Regions from separate parts of the Lysinibacillus sp. Ag94 genome, predicted to be linked through region 3. Evidence: riboswitches for the same ligand, from Rfam matches in the RefSeq annotation. Region 3 holds a riboswitch; each other region holds the start of a gene.

The links. Region 3 has a riboswitch for S-adenosylmethionine ahead of MY533_RS01510 (MetQ/NlpA family ABC transporter substrate-binding protein). Riboswitches for the same ligand answer to the same signal wherever they lie in the genome.
Region 1: it holds a riboswitch for S-adenosylmethionine, as region 3 does, so the genes downstream of both, MY533_RS19485 (bifunctional homocysteine S-methyltransferase/methylenetetrahydrofolate reductase) here and MY533_RS01510 (MetQ/NlpA family ABC transporter substrate-binding protein) in region 3, are expected to answer to the same signal.
Region 2: it holds a riboswitch for S-adenosylmethionine, as region 3 does, so the genes downstream of both, MY533_RS20680 (cyclase family protein) here and MY533_RS01510 (MetQ/NlpA family ABC transporter substrate-binding protein) in region 3, are expected to answer to the same signal.

The regions. Positions count from the first base shown of each region.
Region 1 is NZ_CP096780.1:4,130,795-4,137,429, forward strand. Features, by position in the region: gene metH (methionine synthase) at 1-1,679, opposite strand, end outside; gene MY533_RS19485 (bifunctional homocysteine S-methyltransferase/methylenetetrahydrofolate reductase) at 1,672-3,519, opposite strand; SAM riboswitch class I at 3,830-3,928, opposite strand; gene MY533_RS19490 (protoporphyrinogen oxidase) at 4,054-5,442, opposite strand; gene MY533_RS19495 (globin-coupled sensor protein) at 5,670-6,635, opposite strand, start outside.
Region 2 is NZ_CP096780.1:4,368,012-4,374,646, forward strand. Features, by position in the region: gene MY533_RS20670 (MFS transporter) at 1-727, shown strand, start outside; gene MY533_RS20675 (YuzC family spore coat inner layer protein) at 946-1,356, shown strand; SAM riboswitch class I at 1,504-1,610, shown strand; gene MY533_RS20680 (cyclase family protein) at 1,705-2,442, shown strand; gene MY533_RS20685 (DedA family protein) at 2,540-3,136, opposite strand; gene MY533_RS20690 (Cof-type HAD-IIB family hydrolase) at 3,320-4,093, opposite strand; gene MY533_RS20695 (DUF2225 domain-containing protein) at 4,659-5,354, shown strand; gene MY533_RS20700 (hypothetical protein) at 5,379-5,732, shown strand; gene MY533_RS20705 (erythromycin esterase family protein) at 5,914-6,635, shown strand, end outside.
Region 3 is NZ_CP096780.1:329,880-336,514, reverse strand. Features, by position in the region: gene MY533_RS01520 (PhzF family phenazine biosynthesis protein) at 1-763, opposite strand, end outside; gene MY533_RS01515 (pyridoxal phosphate-dependent aminotransferase) at 894-2,063, shown strand; SAM riboswitch class I at 2,238-2,342, shown strand; gene MY533_RS01510 (MetQ/NlpA family ABC transporter substrate-binding protein) at 2,429-3,262, shown strand; gene MY533_RS01505 (methionine ABC transporter ATP-binding protein) at 3,358-4,383, shown strand; gene MY533_RS01500 (methionine ABC transporter permease) at 4,376-5,047, shown strand; gene MY533_RS01495 (alpha-hydroxy acid oxidase) at 5,061-6,212, shown strand; gene MY533_RS01490 (glycine C-acetyltransferase) at 6,369-6,635, opposite strand, start outside.

The DNA of each region.
Region 1 (6,635 bases), 830 kb from region 3:
TATAAATATACGGCATTCAGTACTTCACGACCTACTGGTGGCAATCCGAACGAAATATTACTTACACCAAGCACCGTTAATGTCCGTGGCATTTTCTCCTTAATAAGGCGAATACCTTCTACCGTTTCAAGTGCCGAGCCAATATATTGCTCATCTCCTGTACCTACTGGGAACATTAATGGGTCAAAAATAATATCTTCAGGAGCAATACCCCATTTTTCTGTTAACAATTTATATGAACGTTCAGCAATTTCTAGCTTGCGATGTCGATCAACCGCCATGCCTTGCTCATCAATTGTACCTACAACTAAAGAAGCTCCATATTTTTTCACAAGCGGTAAAACAGCGTCAAAACGCTCCTCGCCATCCTCTAAGTTAATAGAATTAATGATAGCTTTCCCTTGAGAAAACTTAAGTGCTTCCTCTATTACTTTTTCATCTGTCGAGTCAATCACAAGAGGTACTTTTACTTTTTTTACAACCTCCTGCATAAAGCCACGCATATCCGCTAGTTCATCGCGGTCAGGATTTGCTAAACAAATATCGATCACATGTGCTCCATTTTTCACCTGAGCACGGGCGATTTCTGCTGCTTCCTCAAACTTCCCATCAATAATTAAATTTTTAAACTTACGAGAACCAATGACATTTGTCCGTTCTCCAATAAATAATGGACGCATAGAGTCGTCATACACCAATGGCTCTATCCCTGATACTACATGACCATGCGTCACATCTTGTAATTGACGAGGCTTTTCGTCCTTTAGCACCTCTCTGATAGCCGCAATATGTGCTGGCGTTGTACCGCAGCAACCTCCGACAATATTTAGCCAGCCCTTTTCCGCAAAGCCTTTTAGCTTTTGTGACAATGATTCAGGTGACTCATGATAGCAGCCTTCCTCATCCGGTAAGCCCGCATTCGGGTAACAGCTAATATAGCCTGTTGAAAGCTCTGCTAGTGAACGAATATGATCAGTCATAAACTCTGGTCCAGTCGCACAGTTTAAGCCAACTGACAATGGCTTAATATGCTCGATGGAAATGTAAAAAGCATCAATTGTTTGGCCGGCAAGTGTCGTTCCCATCGGTTCAATTGTTCCGGATATCATCACAGGTAGCTCTTTTTCAGTAGCCTTAAAAGCACGAGATATCCCCAATGTTCCCGCCTTAACATTCAACATATCCTGACTAGTTTCTAACAACAAAACGTCCGCCCCAGCATCGATTAATGACTTTGCTTGAACATAAAAGTTTTCCTCTAGCTCATCAAATGTAATTCCACCTGTAACAGATAGGGTTTTTGTAGTTGGTCCCATCGCTCCCGCTACAAAACGTGGCCAATCGGATGTTGAAAACTGATCTACTACTTTGCGTGCAATTTCAACAGCACGTTTGTTAATTTCTTCTGCCTTCGCACCTAGATCATATTCATTTAATACAAGTGGTGTACCCCCAAATGTATTTGTACAAATAATATCTGCTCCAGCCTCTAAATATTTTCTATGAACCTTTTCAAGCACATCTGGTCTAGTTAGCACAAGATTTTCATTACAGCCATCATATTCCTCGCCGCCAAAATCCTCTGCCGATAAATTTTCATTTTGTAGCATTGTTCCCATTGCGCCATCAAGAATTAATATTCGTTTCTCTAGTTGCTCTTCAATCATGTGCTTAGCCATTTATACTTACCCCTTTTTTCTGTTCATCCAATTGCTCAATAACTTTCATTAATTCTAGCGTCATATCATAGCGTAAAAATGGTGTGATGAGGTAAATACCATTGAAATATTCCGCTGCTACTTCTACTAATTCTTTAGCAATTGCAATGCCTTCTATTGTTGCGCGTTCCTTATCATCACCACAAGCCTTCATACGTGCTAACGCTTCATCAGATAGTTTGATGCCTGGTACTTCATGATGTAAGAACTCCGCACTTTTATAGCTCGTTACTGGCATAATACCAATATAAATTGGCGTATCTAAATGCTTTGTCGCCTCGTAAATTTCCACGATTTTTTCCTTTGTATAAACAGGCTGTGAAATAAAATAATCTGCCCCATGTTCAATTTTCTTTTCTAATCGAGAGACAGCGCGTTCTAGTACACGGACATTAGGATTAAATGCAGCCGCTACAGAGAAATTTGCCTTTTTACGAAGCGGTTTCCCTGAGAACGAAACACCTTCATTTAACTGTTTTATTAATTGGATTAGCTCCATTGACGATACGTCGTAAACGCTAGTTGCTCCTGGGAAATCGCCTACCTTTGTCGGATCTCCAGTAACCGCTAAAACATCATGAATTCCTAGTGCATTTAATCCCATTAAATGTGATTGAAGACCAATTAAATTTCGATCTCGGCATGTTATATGGGTTAACGGGCGTACCCCGTGCGTTTCTTTCAGTAAGGCACCCATTGCGACATTACTAATCCTTGGAGAAGCAAGTGAATTATCTGCCATCATGACTACATCCGCGCCCGCCTCATATATTTTCTTTGCCCCTTTAATAAAGCCTTCTATTTCTAAATGTCTTGGTGTATCTAACTCCACAATAACCGAGCGTTCACGTTTTACTTTTTCATGTAATGGCTCATAATTTGCTGGCTCTGCCTCACGCACAATCTCTATTTTTTCTGGCTTTGTATACTTTTCTTCAACCGGGGATAACTCTTCTAAGTACTTTTTCGCTGCAGCAATATGCTTTGGTGTCGTACCACAACAGCCACCAATTAAACGCACCCCTTGATCACGAAGCTCTACAGCTGCTCGACCAAAATAATCAGCCTCCGACTCATAAACGACACGCCCATCCTCTAAATCAAGAAGAGAGGCGTTCGGATACGCTGACATAAATGCCTGCTCAGGAAGCTCTACCCCTTCAAAAGCTTGGATAGTATGGTGAGGACCTAAACGACAGTTAACACCTACGATATCAGCACCTAACGCTTCAAGTTCATGTAAGGCGTGATTTAAGCTCATTCCATTTTGTAATACTCCGGGTTCGTGCATAGAAACTTGAGCGATAATCGGTAATGTCGTTTTAGCTCGTAGCATTGATAAAGTCGCTGTTAGCTCTTCAAAATCATAATAGGTTTCAAGTAAAAGGCCATCTGGATTTCCTGCAAGTAAAACCGTTGCCTGCTCATCTATAGTTGCTAAGATTTCCTCTAACGTTGCATCACTTTTTCGAATACCACGGATTCCCCCAATAGTACCCAAAACAAATTGCCCACCATCCGCTGCTGCACGTTTTGCAATCGTTATAGCAGCTTCATTATATTGCTGTACACGAGATTCTAATCCATAGCGGGCTAATTTTATGGCATTAGCTCCGTAAGTGTTCGTCTGAATAATATCGGCACCAGCAGCTATATATTCTCTATGAATCTTTTCAATTAATTCCGGTCTCTGTACATTCATTTCCTCATGACAGTACTCCAAGCCATAGCCGTATAAAACTGTACCAATTGCACCATCTGCTGTAAGAACATGCGTTTTTAACCTTTCAAGCAATCCCATAAAACTAACCTCTCTTTCTTTTTCTATCATTATGCCTCGGCATAATTCGTTCTGAATCGGCTTTGGGCTTAGGCTGCAGGTTAGTTAGCCTACTACTAGCCGCTGAGAACTCCTTGCCGATTCCGTGACATCCGCCGAAGGCTTTAGGTCAACACGAAGTTGGTCACTCAGTCGTTGCCACAGGACGTGGCGTTCTTAGACCGAGTTCCTCTATTTCGACTGATGTTTGGACATCAGCCGAAAAAAAGTTAAAATAAAAAAGCCTTCTTTCACAAAAAAAGAAGGCTTTTACGTTTCGTAATTGTTTTCCTTCTCATCTTCGACACACGGTCTTCTGGATTTAGCACCTGACAATAAGTTGGTTGCTGAAGCTTCATAGGGCCAGTCCCTCTGCTTCTCTTGATAAGAATTTAGTATGAATTTTTTAAATAATTAAAAGAATCATATCGTTTACGAACGATTGAGTCAAGACTATTTCACTGAACAAAGGATAATTTTTACGAAATTCATAAAATTTTGATTTATATTAAACAATTACAATAGTTTTTCTACAAGTTCCTCACCAATTTTTTTACCATTTTGAATACACGCACCTATGCCTACTCCAAAATAAGAGCATCCTGCTATTGATAAATTTGGATAGTTTTTCTCGAGCTCTTGTAAGAGACCTTGCAACGCTTCACGATGTGCCAAGTCGTACTTCGGCATCTGGTCGATCCATTTCGTCACGTTAATAACAGTTGGTTTTTCTTCAATCCCTAAGCTTTTTCTTACGTCCTCTAGAGCTACAACCGCTAATTCTTCATCTGACATCATACGCAATTTCTCATACTCAGGGTTAATGCTCTTATAAAAAAGTCGTACAAGTAATTTTCCTTCTGCTGAAGTGTGTTTCCACTTGCGGCTTGTCCACGTTGCTGCATTACAGATAACATCCGAATTATGTGACACAATATAGCCTGTTCCATCTGCAGGTAATCTATTATCAGGAACATCAAATCCTAAATAAATCGTAATGGCGGATGCAGTATTAAATTGTTCAAAATAGCCGTTCAAAGAGTCATCCTGTAATAAGCTTTGTACCGCTTCATTTGGCAGTGCCAATACAACATGATTTGCTTCAATCATTTTACCGTTTGCTAACGTAACTGCGTATAGATTCTCCTGCTTTTTAACACTAGTAGTAGCAATCCCTTTTATAATTTCTACATCTGTTAATGTTTCTTCAAGTCGATCAATTAGTGACGATAAACCATTTTTAAATGAAATAAATTTTTTATTGGCGGCTTTCACAAATTGTTCTCTGTTTGCATCGAAACCTTTAATAATACTACCGTAATCGTTTTTGTAATCGATTAAATACGGTAAAGTAGAAGCAATTGAAAGTTGATTTAAATCTCCAGAATATACACCTGCAAGTACCGGTGCTATTTGGTTTTGAACAAGCTCTTCACCTAAATAATACGTTAAAAATTCCCCAATCGAGCTTTCCTTTGTAAACCTTTCATTCGGCATTGTTAAATCCTTTAACGCTTCTTTTTTACCTTCCTCTGATACAAGCGTGCTTTCCTCAAGAGATTGTAAGCTCATAGGAATACCGAATGTTGAGTCTGCTGGGATGGCATGTAGCTCATTATTTGTGTAAATATACGAAATACCTGTTTCGTTATATACAAGATTTTGTGCAAAATTCAGTTCCTCTACTAACTCCATGACACCTTTATGACGCGCTACAATAGAATCTGCTCCAGTTTCCATGATGAATCCTTGTTCATATGCAGAGTGCAGCTTGCCACCAAGATATGTATTTTTTTCAACAAGCACAAGTTTTACATTTAAGTTTTTCTCCTGGACTTGGCGTTGTAAATAATGCATCGTACACAATCCCGTAATTCCGCCACCTAATACAACAACTGTTTTCATATTAACCGCCCCTATTTTTAGTTCTTTATTTAGTATAAACTTTTTTTATCGAAAATTACGTTAAACCCTTTACAAATTTAGCAAAAATGGAGCTATCCAGCATATTGGACAGCTCCATTTTTTCATCATATATTCGCTAGAGGCTTTTACCTTCATTACAGAAATTATCTATTAACAGTTGATATAGTGTTATTTGTGCCCTAATGTATGTATCAACAATTTTCTCTTCATTCATTTAAATTTTGTGCAAAGCTAGCTAATTTTCCAGCTGAATTTTTCACTTCGTTAAAGGCAATACCTAATTCACTTAGTACTTCCGCTATTGCCTGTACTTCTTTTTCCATCCGACCATTTTGGTCTTTCGCCTCGGTCATAGCTTCTAATATGTTAGTAAATTGGCCTTCCGTTTGAACCATATTTTCCTCACCAGAGGCTACCTCTTCTTGAATATTACTAAGCGAATGAACAAGTTTATCTGTCCGCTCATTCGTTTTATGTAGTAACGTTGCTACCGATGTGACAGATTCCTTTGTTTGAATCGATAGTTTTCTCACTTCATCTGCAACAACACTAAAGCCTTTACCCGCTTCTCCAGCACGAGCAGCTTCTATTGCCGCATTTAAAGCTAACAAGTTCGTTTGATTAGCAATATTTGTCACAACATTCATAATCGATTCCATTTCCTTTGACATATCTGTCAACTGTGCAATATTTTCCGCTATATCATCAAGTGAGCAAATAATAGTATTCATATTTTGCGATTGACTCTTTAAGCGTTCACGCCCATCTAATGCCTGACTCTCAGCCATAGTCGACACTTGCAGTGATTTTTTCGCTAGTTGTTTAACTTCCTCTGATTGTCCACTTAAGCGATGAAATGAATTGTTCGTTTCTTGAGATATTGTGGCAAGACATTCCGAAGACTTTACGATTTCTTGCTCTATCGCTTCTTTTCTACGTTCTATTTTTTCATGAAGTTGCTCAATTGTGTGCTCAAACGCCTCTAAAACCAATTGTTGCTCAAAATTGGAAATTTTCGAGATGGCTCGAATTGTATTAAGCTGATCTATTGGATGAACAACATGTTCTTCAACCAAGTCAATAAATGACGCAGTTAAATCTTGAAACGCACAAATATACCATTGTGTTTTAAGGCCAATATGGACATGCACTTTAGCAATTTTTATGCGTCT
Region 2 (6,635 bases), 600 kb from region 3:
ACTAGGAACTTTTATTGGACAAGTAACTGATTGGCGAATGTCGTTTATTTTCATAGTTATCATAGGTATTATTGGATTAATTAGTAATGCCCTGCTTGTGCCAAGTCACTTATCGAAAGGTAATCCAATATCCATTTTAGATATTGGTAAAGTTTTAGGGAATATTCGAATGTTATTAATCCTCTTTATTACTGCAATTGGGTATGGTGGCGCATTCGTCGTATACACCTATGTTTCTCCTATTTTAGAGCAGTATATGGGCTACTCACCAAAGGCAATTGTCGTGATCTTAGTTGTATACGGTATTTGTGTTGCCATTGGTAATACATTAGGTGGTCATTTTGCGAATAATAACCCTTTACGCTCTATCTTTATAATCTTTATAGGATTAGCATTAGCTCTACTCGGCATCAACTTCTTTTTAGAATCATCCATCACAGGATTAATAATGGTCTTTATGATGGGGCTATTTATGTTTATGAATGTACCAGGATTACAGCTTTATGCCGTTCAGCTTTCAGAAAAATATACACCCTCGGCTATTTCAATGGCTTCAGCATTAAATATTTCGGCCTTTAACATTGGTATTTTTCTAGGATCATACATTGGAGGAATGATCGTTAACCTCCAATCATTAGCTCATACCCCTATATATGGATTCGTAATGGTGATGATTGCTGCAGTTACTACCTTCCTAACGTTACACTTCGATAGAAATAAACAATAGATTTCCCCAGAATCAATAACGAAAGGAAGCCTTAACCATATACAAGGCTTCCTTTTTGTTGTTAGCCAATTTTAAGGAAAGTATCGTCGAAATAAGCCTTAAAAGATTCTAATGCCGAGAACCGATTCCCAAAAGGGCTTGAAAGCATCAGCTGTTAACACCGAAAGTCTATATTGTACATAAGATACTGTATCAGCTATAGGATAGGAGGAATTTAGTTGTATTACAATCCTTATCCGTTTTTTGTCTATCCTCATTACTATCCGGCATGGGTAATGGCAAATCAACCAGCAAATCAACACCCTTCCAGCCATCTAGCAATGCCGACACCCCCAATGAATAGAAGTCCATTTCCAATCGTCAATACAAAGAAATTAAAGACTTCCGCGAATCGGATTAAGGTTATTATGCAGCAAGCACAATTACTTACGGATAAAATTGATGAATCCGAGCAATTTGCACATGATCTTATGAACGCAGCACAACAATCAAATAAAACAGAAGTTGAAAAGTTAATTGCTTCAACAGGCATTACTGTAAAATTCGATACTACCTATACACCAGATGGATTTCGTATAACATTTACGGAAAGTAGCTGTTGTAAGCTAACACTAATTTTAGGTTGGTGAAGAGTTGGCCCCTTGAAGAGGGGCTCTTTCTTTTACCTTTAGCATCTTTATGAAATTTAACCTTGTATCCCTATCAAACTTGTAAACTATAAAAAAATATGCTAAAGTGTTTGTAAACATTATTTCTGAAAATTCTTATATCGCATTTTCTTATCAAGAGAGACGGAGGGATTGGCCCTATGAAGTCTCAGCAACCAGCCCTATAGGTATGGTGCTAATTCCAATTGGCAAAATTCTGCCTTGAAAGATGAGAAGACTTACTTCAGTTGCTTTGCACGAGAGTCCTCTTCTTCAAGGAGGGCTCTTTTTTATTTTTCCATTCTAATTAAAAGAAAGCAGGGAACAATTATGACAAACGAACTTTTACAAGTAATTCAACTATTGAAATCAAAAAAATGGGTAGACTTAACGCATACATTTGGTCCAAATTCTCCACATTTCTTTATGTTTGCTGATGCTAAATTTGAAACATTATTTACACATGAGGATGGCTTCTTTGCACAACAATTCACTTTCCCAGGGCAATACGGAACACATATCGACCCTCCTATCCATTTTGTGCGAGATTCACGCTATCTAGAGGAATTGGAGCTAAAAGAACTAGTACTACCACTCATCGTTATTGATAAATCGAAGGAAGCCGCAGTAAATAACGACTACACGTTAAGTGTTCAAGATATTCTTGACTTTGAAGCTGAAAATGGGGAAATTGAAGCAGGTACCTTTGTTGCGTTCCGTACCGATTGGAGTAAACGTTGGCCAGATAAAGAATCTTTCAGCAACAAAGACGCTGATGGCAATAATCATATTCCTGGCTGGGGATTAGAAGCATTACAATTTTTATTCAACGAACGACAAGTAAGGGCTATTGGCCACGAAACTTTTGATACGGATTCAGCAGCAGATTTCCGTAGAAATGGAAAATTAGACGGCGAATATTTTGTGCTAGAGCAAGATACTTATCAAATTGAGCTTATGACAAATTTAGATAAGCTACCTCCAAAGGGCGCTGCTATATTCAATATCGTGCCAAAGCCTGAAAAAGCATCTGGATTCCCTGTCCGTTCCTTTGCAATATTACCGTAATATAGCAAAAGGTCTGATTCAATAAATATTGAATTAGACCTTTTATCTATTATGCATCGGCATAATTTCGTCCGGAATCGGCTCTGTGCTATTGAATTTATTTAGATAAATTCTTTCTTTTGAAAACAACATAAATGATGAACATAATGATGATAAACAGTACTATAACATAAATACTGTAGCGGGATAAATATAACTCAACATAATGCCATTTCTCTCCAAGTATCTTCCCTAAAGTAATAAAAGTAAATGTCCATAAAGCTGCTCCCATATAAGCAAAGAAAGCAAATTTTTTATAAGGATAATTATTAATAGCTGCAATATATGCAGTAAGATGACGTACACCAGGGATAAAATACCCTATTAATAATAATATTGGTCCAATTTTTTCAAATAATTTTTTAGTAAAATCAATTTTCTGTTCTGTAATATGGACTTTCGAACCGTATTTTCGTAATAAAGGTAGCCCGAATTTATAGCCTATATAGTAGCTCAGGGTAATTCCCCCTGCAGCGCCTATCATAGCGCTGATTAAAGCTGGAATATGTGCAAGAGTTTCACGATATACGCTATACCCTACATATGTCAAAAATATTTCATCAGGAAGTGGCAGACCGACAATTCCCCCAATTAGGATAAGAATAATGCCAAAATATCCATAATGTTCAATAAGAGATTGTACGTGATGCGCCATAAATCCACCCCATCTAAAGCGTAATAATTTTTAATAGTTAGCTTTATAATAACTCAAAGGAGACAACATTATGAGTATTATTGGATTAAATACATTTTCTCCATGAAAACATCCATCCATGTGTGTTAAAAAAATATAGTCTTTTCTTAGTGACTGGTTGATTCATATTTTACTTTCAAATAATTAAATTATTTGCAGCTTACGTAGAGCATAATGAATACCGTCTTCTGTTGATTTTTTCGTTACATAATTAGCGACACTTTTTAATGCTTCACTACCGTTGCCCATTGCAATACCAAAGCCAACCTGCTCCAGCATGTCGATATCATTATCTCCATCACCAAAAGCAAGTGCTTCCTCAGGGCTCAAGTCAAAATAATCTAGTACAGCCTGCACAGCAATTGATTTGGAAACATCATGTTGCAAAACATTTGTAATGTAAGGGTGCCACCTCTTAAATAATAAGTGCGGGAATTTTAAAGTATACCTTTTCTCAATATCCTCGTTGCCATATAAACACATTAAGTAAACCTCTTGCGTTAAAATATCTTCATTAATAACGGGGAAATCTTGCAATGATAATGTTTCTTGCATGGCTTTTAATGTCTCTTGTTCTTGGACGTTATTCATCGATAATTGTTCTGTAAAAAACGAAAGACTTTGTTTATGGTTTTCAGCAAAAGCCTTAACTGCGTGGACAATTTCCTTGGCAATAGGAATTTTATGTATTACTTGGTCTTGCTGCTTAACATAGGCACCATTAGCGGTAATAAACGTATCTATACCTATACTTCTTAAACCTTGGCACATTGATAAAGGTCTTCCTGTAGCTGCAACAATATGAATTCCATTGTATTTTAATTGCTCAATAGCGATCATTGTACTTTCTTCAATACGACCATCTTCATAATTTACAAGCGTTCCATCTACGTCAAAGAATGCAATTTTATAATCCATCGTTCTCTCCTTGCTGATTTTATTAAGTATATCGATCAGGGAACCTCACCATAACATGACCCAATTTGAGGTAATACCTGTGACGATAATCTCCAAAAAATCGCCCACCCCCACTCCGATCACCCTCATTTAAATGTCATTTTCCACTACAGACGAGTGCCTAGGTGACTCCGCTTTGTCACTTAATAATATCCTATATTTCCCTAATCAATATACTTGTCATTTCACATGAAGAAATATCCAAATAGGCATTATTATCTATACAGCAACTAGATTTAAAAAAATTAGTAGTTAATAAAACATTTGTACGTTTTATGACAAGCTAAGCCAACCGTATAACTTACTCCAACTACACCGATAAACACTATTACGGGTACATATCGAAATTTCAAATAACTGAGAAAGTAATGAACATTTTTATTTCAATAATTCTAAAGGAGTATACCAAAGAGCATAGAATTGTTAAAATAAAGATAACTAAATTAAATACATTGAACGATACCATCCACCATATAAATAGAACAAAAGAAATAATAATCATCTGAATGTAAAGGAGTTGATTCTTATGGCATTTAACATTTACTACTATGAAAGTAGTGTGGATTGCAAGTTTTGCAAAAAGCATTTTACCACATATAAAGTACGCCCTAATCGTTATAAAGTTATCGAAGAGCAAACAGACTTCATGCCAGTTTACGAAGGCTTAAACCCGTTATTGTATGAAGTTGCCGTTTGTCCACATTGTGGCTATGCTTTCCACAAATCGATGACGAGAACATACGGGCCTTTCATGCTTCTTATTGATGAACTGTACATAAAAGAGCTACAAAAACCAATGGATATCCGTAAGGAACGTACGATTGATGATGCCATTGTAAGCTTTAAATTAGCTTATCTTGTATCAAGAGCATCAATGGAAGAGTCACTTCTTATGGCCAATTTCGCTTTAAAAATAGCCTGGCTATATCGCTTAAAAAATGATGAAGAATCTGAAAAGCGCTACCTTTTTGCTGCCAGAGATTTTTACAGCAAATCTTTTGCATCCAATCAAGAGGGCGGAGAGAGAATTCAATATTTACATGCCGAATTAAGCCTCCGACTTGGAGATATTGCCGAGGCGAAAAAAGGATTCTCTCGATTAATAGCAGATCGAAATATTTCCAATAAATATCGAAAACTAGCACGTAATCGCTGGGAAAACTATAAATATGATGAGCAACCGAACAACGCGAATAAAATGATAGAAGAAGTCATCAATTAAAGTACAACGAGGAGAGTCATAATTATGCAGCTATTTACTAAAAGGATTGATGTAAGAGAAGAAGATATTTTTTCAGAACTACATCATTTTTTACTAAGAAAAAATAATCGCTATTTAACGAATGATGAGGTAGTTGCATTAACTGGGGTTTCATCTGAGTTACTCTATAAATGGGTAAAAGCAGGAAAATTAAAAAAATCAATTTTTCCTAACTTAGGCGCCCCCTGTGAACGCTGTGGACAAATTACTCAGGCAAAAATCTGTGTGAGCTGCTCATCAACCATCGTTCATACTTTAAAAGAAGAGGAAAAGAATCGTGCATGGTTCAATCAAATACAGCGGAACCACCCAAGAGCTAGCACATATCACTATAAATAAAATAGCTAACATCTCTATAGTGTACTTACGCTATGGAGGTGTTTTTTTATCCGCATCCGCATAAATAATCCAAAATAATGACATTTGACCAAATTTAAACAAAATTTAAACAAATGCCCCCTTTACTTTAAACTTTACTACCTATAATTGGTCTTACTATAAAGCGGAGGACTGATAGAAAGTGACAAAAGGTAAGAAACGTAAGGTTTTATTATCATTAAGTATTGCGTTAACAAGCTTTGCAGCGTTCAACGGAGTTTCAAATGCATCTGCAGCAATTCCGGCGGTAGAAGAACGTGTAGCTTTAGATAACAAAATAGAAGTGAAACAAGCTCGCACATCCAGTGAAACTCTTCAAGATTGGAAAAAATGGACAAACGATCATGCTTACAGCTTAACATCCATTCAACCTGAAGCAATTGGTCAACAAAACATCCCATCTACTAAATTTGAAGATTTAGAGATGCTAAAGCCTTTATTGCATGATAAGCGCATTGTTTTTTTAGGGGAAAGTTCACATGGCGTAGCAGAATTCAGCTTAGCAAAAACACGTTTAATTCAATTTTTACACCAAGAAATGGGCTACAATGTCCTCGCCTTTGAAAGCGGTATGGGGAATGCTATGAATGCTCAAGGACAAATTGATAAACAAGCAGCGCAACAAACAATGAAGGATGCTATTTTTGGTGTATGGTGGTCAAAAGAAACACTACCGTTATTTGAGTATGCTAAAAAAACACAGAATACCGATAAACCATTAAAATTAGCGGGCTTTGATATTCAACAGCAAGGTGTATTCACAAACGGCAACTGGCTACAAAATAACAAGCTTGCTAAACAGTTAAGTGAAGTAGAGGAGAAACTTGTTGACTGGAGTTCTGGTACGGATTTAAAAGGCTATCA
Region 3 (6,635 bases):
CTGCAGAACCCGCAATAGCTACATCATTTATTTTTGGTGTAACATACAATAAGCCACCGCGTTTTGAAAGTTGTTTACTCACGATACTTTCTTTTGATAATTTTGGACACCAGTAAGGTCCTAGCGCACCATGAGTGGAACCATTTACATGGTCTTCATCGATGCCTTGTGCTGGAGAAAAGAATCTTGAGACAATATCAATCCCCTCATCTTTAGAACGACTTGTAATACAAACACCACGTACCGGGAACTGTTTCATCGCTTGAAAATCAGCTTTGAAATCTGCAATATACTCTTCGTGACTTAACTCCACTATATAATCCAATTCTGTTTTCCCTACATATGTTGGTTTCATCCCTAGCCATTCTTCAAGCCCCAAAGGACATTCAATCTCTTCTAACTGATACTTTTGAATTGTTATTTCAACTAATTCATTGAACCAATTTGCTTGCAAAGGGCCACTTACAGTCTGGAATATAATCGAAGAATTGATAGGTACAATCCCTTGTTTCCAAAGTAAAAACGCGCTAGCGATTGTTCCGTGTCCACAAATCGGTATTTCCTTTGCTGGCGTAAACCATCTAAGAAAAAAATGATTATCCTTCCTTTGAACAAAAGCTGTTGTTGGTACCGGGATCTCTTGAGCAATTTTCTGCATGGTCGACTCAGGTATCGTTGAATCAAGTAAACATACTGCTGCGGGATTTCCCTTGTAAAGCTCTGTAGTAAAAGCATTGACGATAAAATACGAGACTTTGTGCAATTTTCCCACCTCATTTGCGTCACTTTTGATTTTTCGTTAACTGAAAATACTCTAGACAATTACTAAAAAAAGTAATATTATGTGCATCATATCTTCAATAATTATTATATTCTGAAAAAGGTGGACGTGCATGGAATTCTCAAAAAAACTACAGCAACTCCCAACTCAATTTTTTGCAGCACTTGTACAAAAAGTAAACGCTGCTCTTGCTGAAGGACGTGATGTTATCAATCTTGGTCAAGGTAATCCAGATCAACCCACCCCTTTACACATTATTAAAGCATTACAGGAGGCGGCAGAAAATCCTCAAAATCATCAATACTCTCCATTTCGTGGCATAGCAGAATTACGCCAAGCAGCAGCAAGCTTCTACAAACGTGAATACAATGTGGACATTGACCCTGATACAGAGGTTGCTATTCTCGGAGGTACGAAAATTGGTCTTGTTGAGCTACCGTTAGCTGTTTTAAACCCCGGTGACACTATGCTATTACCTGACCCTGGATATCCAGATTACTTATCTGGTGTCGTATTAGGTGATGTTAATTTTGAAGTTATGCCTCTTTTCGCAGAAAATGATTTCCTGCCAGATTATACTGCTTTAGCCGATGAAGTAAAGGAAAAGGCGAAGTTGCTGTACTTGAATTACCCGAATAATCCAACTGGCGGTACTGCAACATTGGAATTTTTCGAGGAAACAGTACGCTTTGCAAAAAAGCATAATATTATCGTCGCACATGATTTTGCCTACGGAGCGATTGGATTTGACGGCCATAAACCTGTCAGCTTCCTGCAAGCTGATGGTGCTAAAGATGTCGGTATCGAAATGTATACATTATCCAAAACGTATAATATGGCAGGCTGGCGCATTGGTTTCGCGGTTGGTAACCCCGACATTATCGCAGCTATTAACCTTATGCAAGATCATCTATTTTGTAGTCAATTTCCTGCCGTACAACAAGCCGCAGCAGTTGCGCTTACTGCTTCCCAAAGTTGCGCGGATAAGCTAAGAGCGACCTATGAGCGTCGACGAAACGTCCTGATTGAAGAAGCTCAGCGAATTGGTTGGCAAGTTACAGCACCAAGAGGCTCTTTTTTTGCATGGCTCCCTGTTCCACTAGGTTTTACGAGTGAACAATTTGCCGATATATTGCTCGACAAAGCTGATATAGCAGTAGCTGCAGGCAATGGCTTCGGTCAATATGGTGAAGGCTTTGTACGAGTTGGTTTACTTGTTAGCGAAGACCGCTTACGTGAAGCGATCAGCAGAATTGAAAAATTAAACTTATTTAACCTGTGAACATTTCAATCAAAAACTGTTCCATTAGCTCAAACTTGCTATAGGGACAGTTTTTTCTCTCTTCTTTCGCGACTAAACATTAAAATAAAATGAAAAATTTTAAAAATTCAATTGACTTACTATATCCTATAATTTATATTAGTTCTATCGGATTTACAAAAAAATATTATAAATCTCTTATCAAGAGTAGCTGAGGGACTGGCCCTATGAAGCTCGGCAACCTCCTTTTTTAAGGAAGGTGCTAATTCCAGCAAACAATCATTGTTTGAAAGATAAGAGAGGACAATTTTTCATGAGCCTCTCTTAATTTTTAAGAGAGTTTTTTTATTTTTATTACCGATAAAACAACTTTGGAGGTATGTTTCATGAAAAAGAAAAACAAGATTTTATTAGGTTTAGCAAGTCTTACATTAGTAGCAGCATTAGTGGGCTGTGGTACTAAAGAAAATAGTAAGGATAGTCAAAGTAAGACTATTAATGAAAATAAGATTGTAGTAGGTGTAACTTCTGGTCCACACGAACAAATTGCAGAGGCTGCAGCAAAAGTTGCCAAAGAAAATGGCTTAGAGGTAGAACTAAAAACGTTTTCTGATTATGTTTTACCAAATACATCGTTAGCCGAGGGTGATCTTGATGTAAACAGCTATCAACACGAGCCTTTCCTCGATGCATTTAACAAAGATCACAAAACAGATTTAGTGCCAGTAGGAAAAACAATTTTAACTCCTATGGGCATATACTCCGAGAAATATAAATCATTGGATGAAGTTCCAGATGGTGCTACATTCGGATTACCGAATGATCCAACGAACGGGGCTCGTGCTCTATTTGTCCTTCAAGAGGCTGGCATCATTAAATTAAAAGACGGTGCAGACTTAACAGCATCTATTCGCGATGTGGAAGAAAACAAAAAGAATTTGAAATTCATTGAATTAGAGGCTGCACAAATTCCTAAACAGCTTAGTGAAGTAGATGTAGCTGCCATTAATACAAACTTCGCTCTTGATGCTGGCCTTAATCCTAAAAAAGACTCCATTCTTTTAGAATCTACGGACTCTCCATATGTGAACTACATTGTGGTGCGTGCTGAAAACGAAGATGACCCAACGATCAAAAAATTTGTTGAAGCTTATCAATCTGATGAGGTACGCAAATTTATTGAAGAAAAATTCCAAGGCTCCATAATTCCAAGCTGGTAAGTGACGATTAAGTATTTCAAGAATCTGCGAGACTCCTACAGGAAAGCTAGCAGATTCTTGCTTTATCGAAGGACTTAGAAAGGAGATATCACCTTATGATTCAACTAGAAAATATAACAAAAGAATTTAAAACTAAAAATGGTATCGTCAAAGCAGTAGATGGTATTAACCTGCATGTTAAAAAAGGTGAAATCCATGGGGTTATTGGCTACAGTGGTGCAGGAAAGAGTACCCTTATTCGCTGTGTGAATTTATTAGAACGTCCAACAACAGGAAAAGTATTCATCGATCATGTAGATATTACTTCCCTTTCTCTAAACGACCTTCGCAAAACTCGGCAAAAAATCGGGATGATCTTCCAGCATTTTAACCTTTTAAAAACAGCGACTGTTTACAACAATATCTCGATACCATTAAAGCTTCTTGGCTATAACGACTCTGAAGTAAAAAAACGCGTTGCAAAATATGCAGAAATTGTTGGTCTAACGGAGAAATTAGATAGCTATCCTAGCCAGCTTTCAGGTGGTCAAAAGCAACGTGTCGCTATTGCACGTGCCCTTGCCCAGGAGCCTGAGATTTTGCTTAGTGATGAAGCGACAAGTGCACTCGACCCCGAAACAACAGACGCCATTCTTGAGCTTCTCCTGAAAATTAATCGTGAGCTAGGTATCACTATTTTACTTATTACACATGAAATGAATGTTATTCAAAAAATTTGCGATGCCGTTTCTGTTCTTGAATCAGGGGCGGTTGTGGAATATAGCTCTGCTATAGAACTATTTTCGAAGCCCCAGCATCCAACAACACGGAAATTTTTAAATACCATTTCTCAACGTAATTTATCCCCTTCTCTTATCAAACAATTAAATGTTTCGGGAAGTGTTATTCGTTTAACATTCCTTGGAGAAAGTACGGGTAAACCATTACTAGCAGAAGTGAGTAAAGTTTATGATGTGCAACCAAATATTTTATCAGCCAATATCATAGAATTAAAAAATGGCATTGTCGGTAATATTGTCGTGCATCTACACGGTGAAGCACATATCGTAGAAAAAGCACTTAAGTATTTTACAGAAAACGGGGTAAGCATTGAGGTATTAGGAGGCGAATTACATGACTAGCATTCAAAGCTTCTTTGCAGATTGGTCAGATGTTATTGGGAAATCCATTCTCGAAACCTTCCAAATGGTTGGGATTTCATTATTCTTTTCTATTTTAATTGGGATTCCTTTGGGGCTTTTAATCGTTTTAACTCGCCCGGGGCAATCGTTTGAAAATAAATTTCTCTACCAATTTTTCAATTTATTTATTAATATTATCCGCTCTGTACCGTTCATTATTTTACTATTTTTCATTTTACCGTTCACGAAGCTAATCGTCGGCACAACTATTGGTGTAAAAGGTGTTATTGTGCCGCTTGTTGTTTATACAGCGCCTTATATTGCGCGACTTATGGAAACAGCACTTTTAGAAGTTGATCCAGGTGTTGTGGAAGCTTATACAGCAATGGGTATTAAACGTCGTCATATTATTTGGAACGTCTTATTACGTGAGGCTCGCCCATCCATTATTTTAGGTTTAACGATTGCCACAATCGGTCTTATAGGAGCAACAGCAATGGCAGGAATGGTTGGTGCTGGTGGTCTAGGTGATCTCGCATACCGTTACGGCCATCTACGCTATGAGGTTGACGTGATGTATGCGACGGTGTTTATCTTAATCATCCTCGTGCAGAGTATTCAATCACTAGGTAATCGCTTTGCTGCGAAGTTAAAGAAAGATTAGTAGGAGGTTTATGATGACAAAGACAACACATAGCGATCTACTGTTAAAAAATATTAATGCACAAGCCCCCTTCCCTATTTGCTTTACAGATTTAGAAAAGGCAGTTGCAGAAAAATTAGAAGCTGGTCCATTTGGTTACATCCGTTCAGGCGCTGGCGGTGAGCAAACATTAAGGAATAACCGTACAGCCTTTGAAAAATACTCTATCATTCCACGCTTTTTACAAGATGTTTCAAGTATTGATACATCGATTGAACTGTTCGGAAAAATATATCCAACTCCGTTCTTATTTGCTCCTGTTGGCATGAACAAAATGGCGCATGACGAAGGAGAGCTAGCCGTTGCACGTGCAGCTGATCAATTAAAAATCCCTTATATTCAAAGCACAGTTTCAAGCTATGCACTCGAGGATGTGGCACAAACAGCTCCCACTGCTACTAAATGGTTTCAATTATATTGGTCAACAAATGAGGAAATTGCCTATAGCATGGCCGCTCGAGCCGAGGCAGCTGGTTTTGAGGCTATCGTTTTAACTGTAGATACAGTCATGCTTGGCTGGCGTGAAGAGGATGTTCGTAATCAATTTTCACCATTAAAGCTTGGGTATGCACGAGGAAACTATATGAATGACCCTGTTTTTATCGCTTCCTTACCAGATGATTCATTCGAGTCATATATCCAAGGCGTATTGCAAAATATATTCCATCCAACATTAAATTGGGACAATGTACGTGAATTAAAGCGCCGTTCGAATCTCCCTATTTTGTTAAAAGGGATCTTGCATCCTGAAGACGCAAAACTAGCAATAGAAAACGACATTGACGGCATTATCGTATCCAACCATGGTGGACGCCAATTGGATGGCGTAATTGCTTCACTTGATGCACTTCCTGACATTGTGAAAGCTGTAAAGGGACAAATTCCAGTTATTTTAGATAGCGGTGTGTATCGTGGAATGGATGCCCTTAAGGCACTCGCTTTAGGAGCAGATGCTGTTGCCATTGGCCGTCCCTTCGTCTACGGACTTGCATTGGAAGGACAGCAAGGAATCGAAAAAGTAATGACAAATTTATATGATGAATTAAAAGTTTCTATCGCATTAGCGGGGGCAATATCTATAAAAGGACTACGTGATATCACATTGGTGAAAAAGGATGGAGCGTAAATATAGTGTCCGGCAGTTTGAGATGCAGATAAGAGACTTATCGGAATAAATTTTTGTTTTATCGGAACAATTTTGAGATTTATCGGAACAATTTCAGATTTTATCGGGACATTAATATAAAAAGGGCTACCTCACTATTGAGGCAGCCCCATTTTTTTATTGAATAACGCCTAGTTCACGGCCGACTTTTTCATAGATTGCTAGAGCATCGTCTAACATTTCTTTTGTATGTGCCGCTGTAGGCATGTTACGAACACGTCCTGTACCTTTAGGAACCGTTGGGAAAACGATTGATTTAGCGTAGACGCCCTCTTCAAATAGACGGCGAGAAAATTCCTGCGTAAGTTTTTCATCACCTATAATACATGGTGTGATTGGCGTTTCAGATTCACCGATATTAAAGCCTAGCTTAGCAAGACCCGC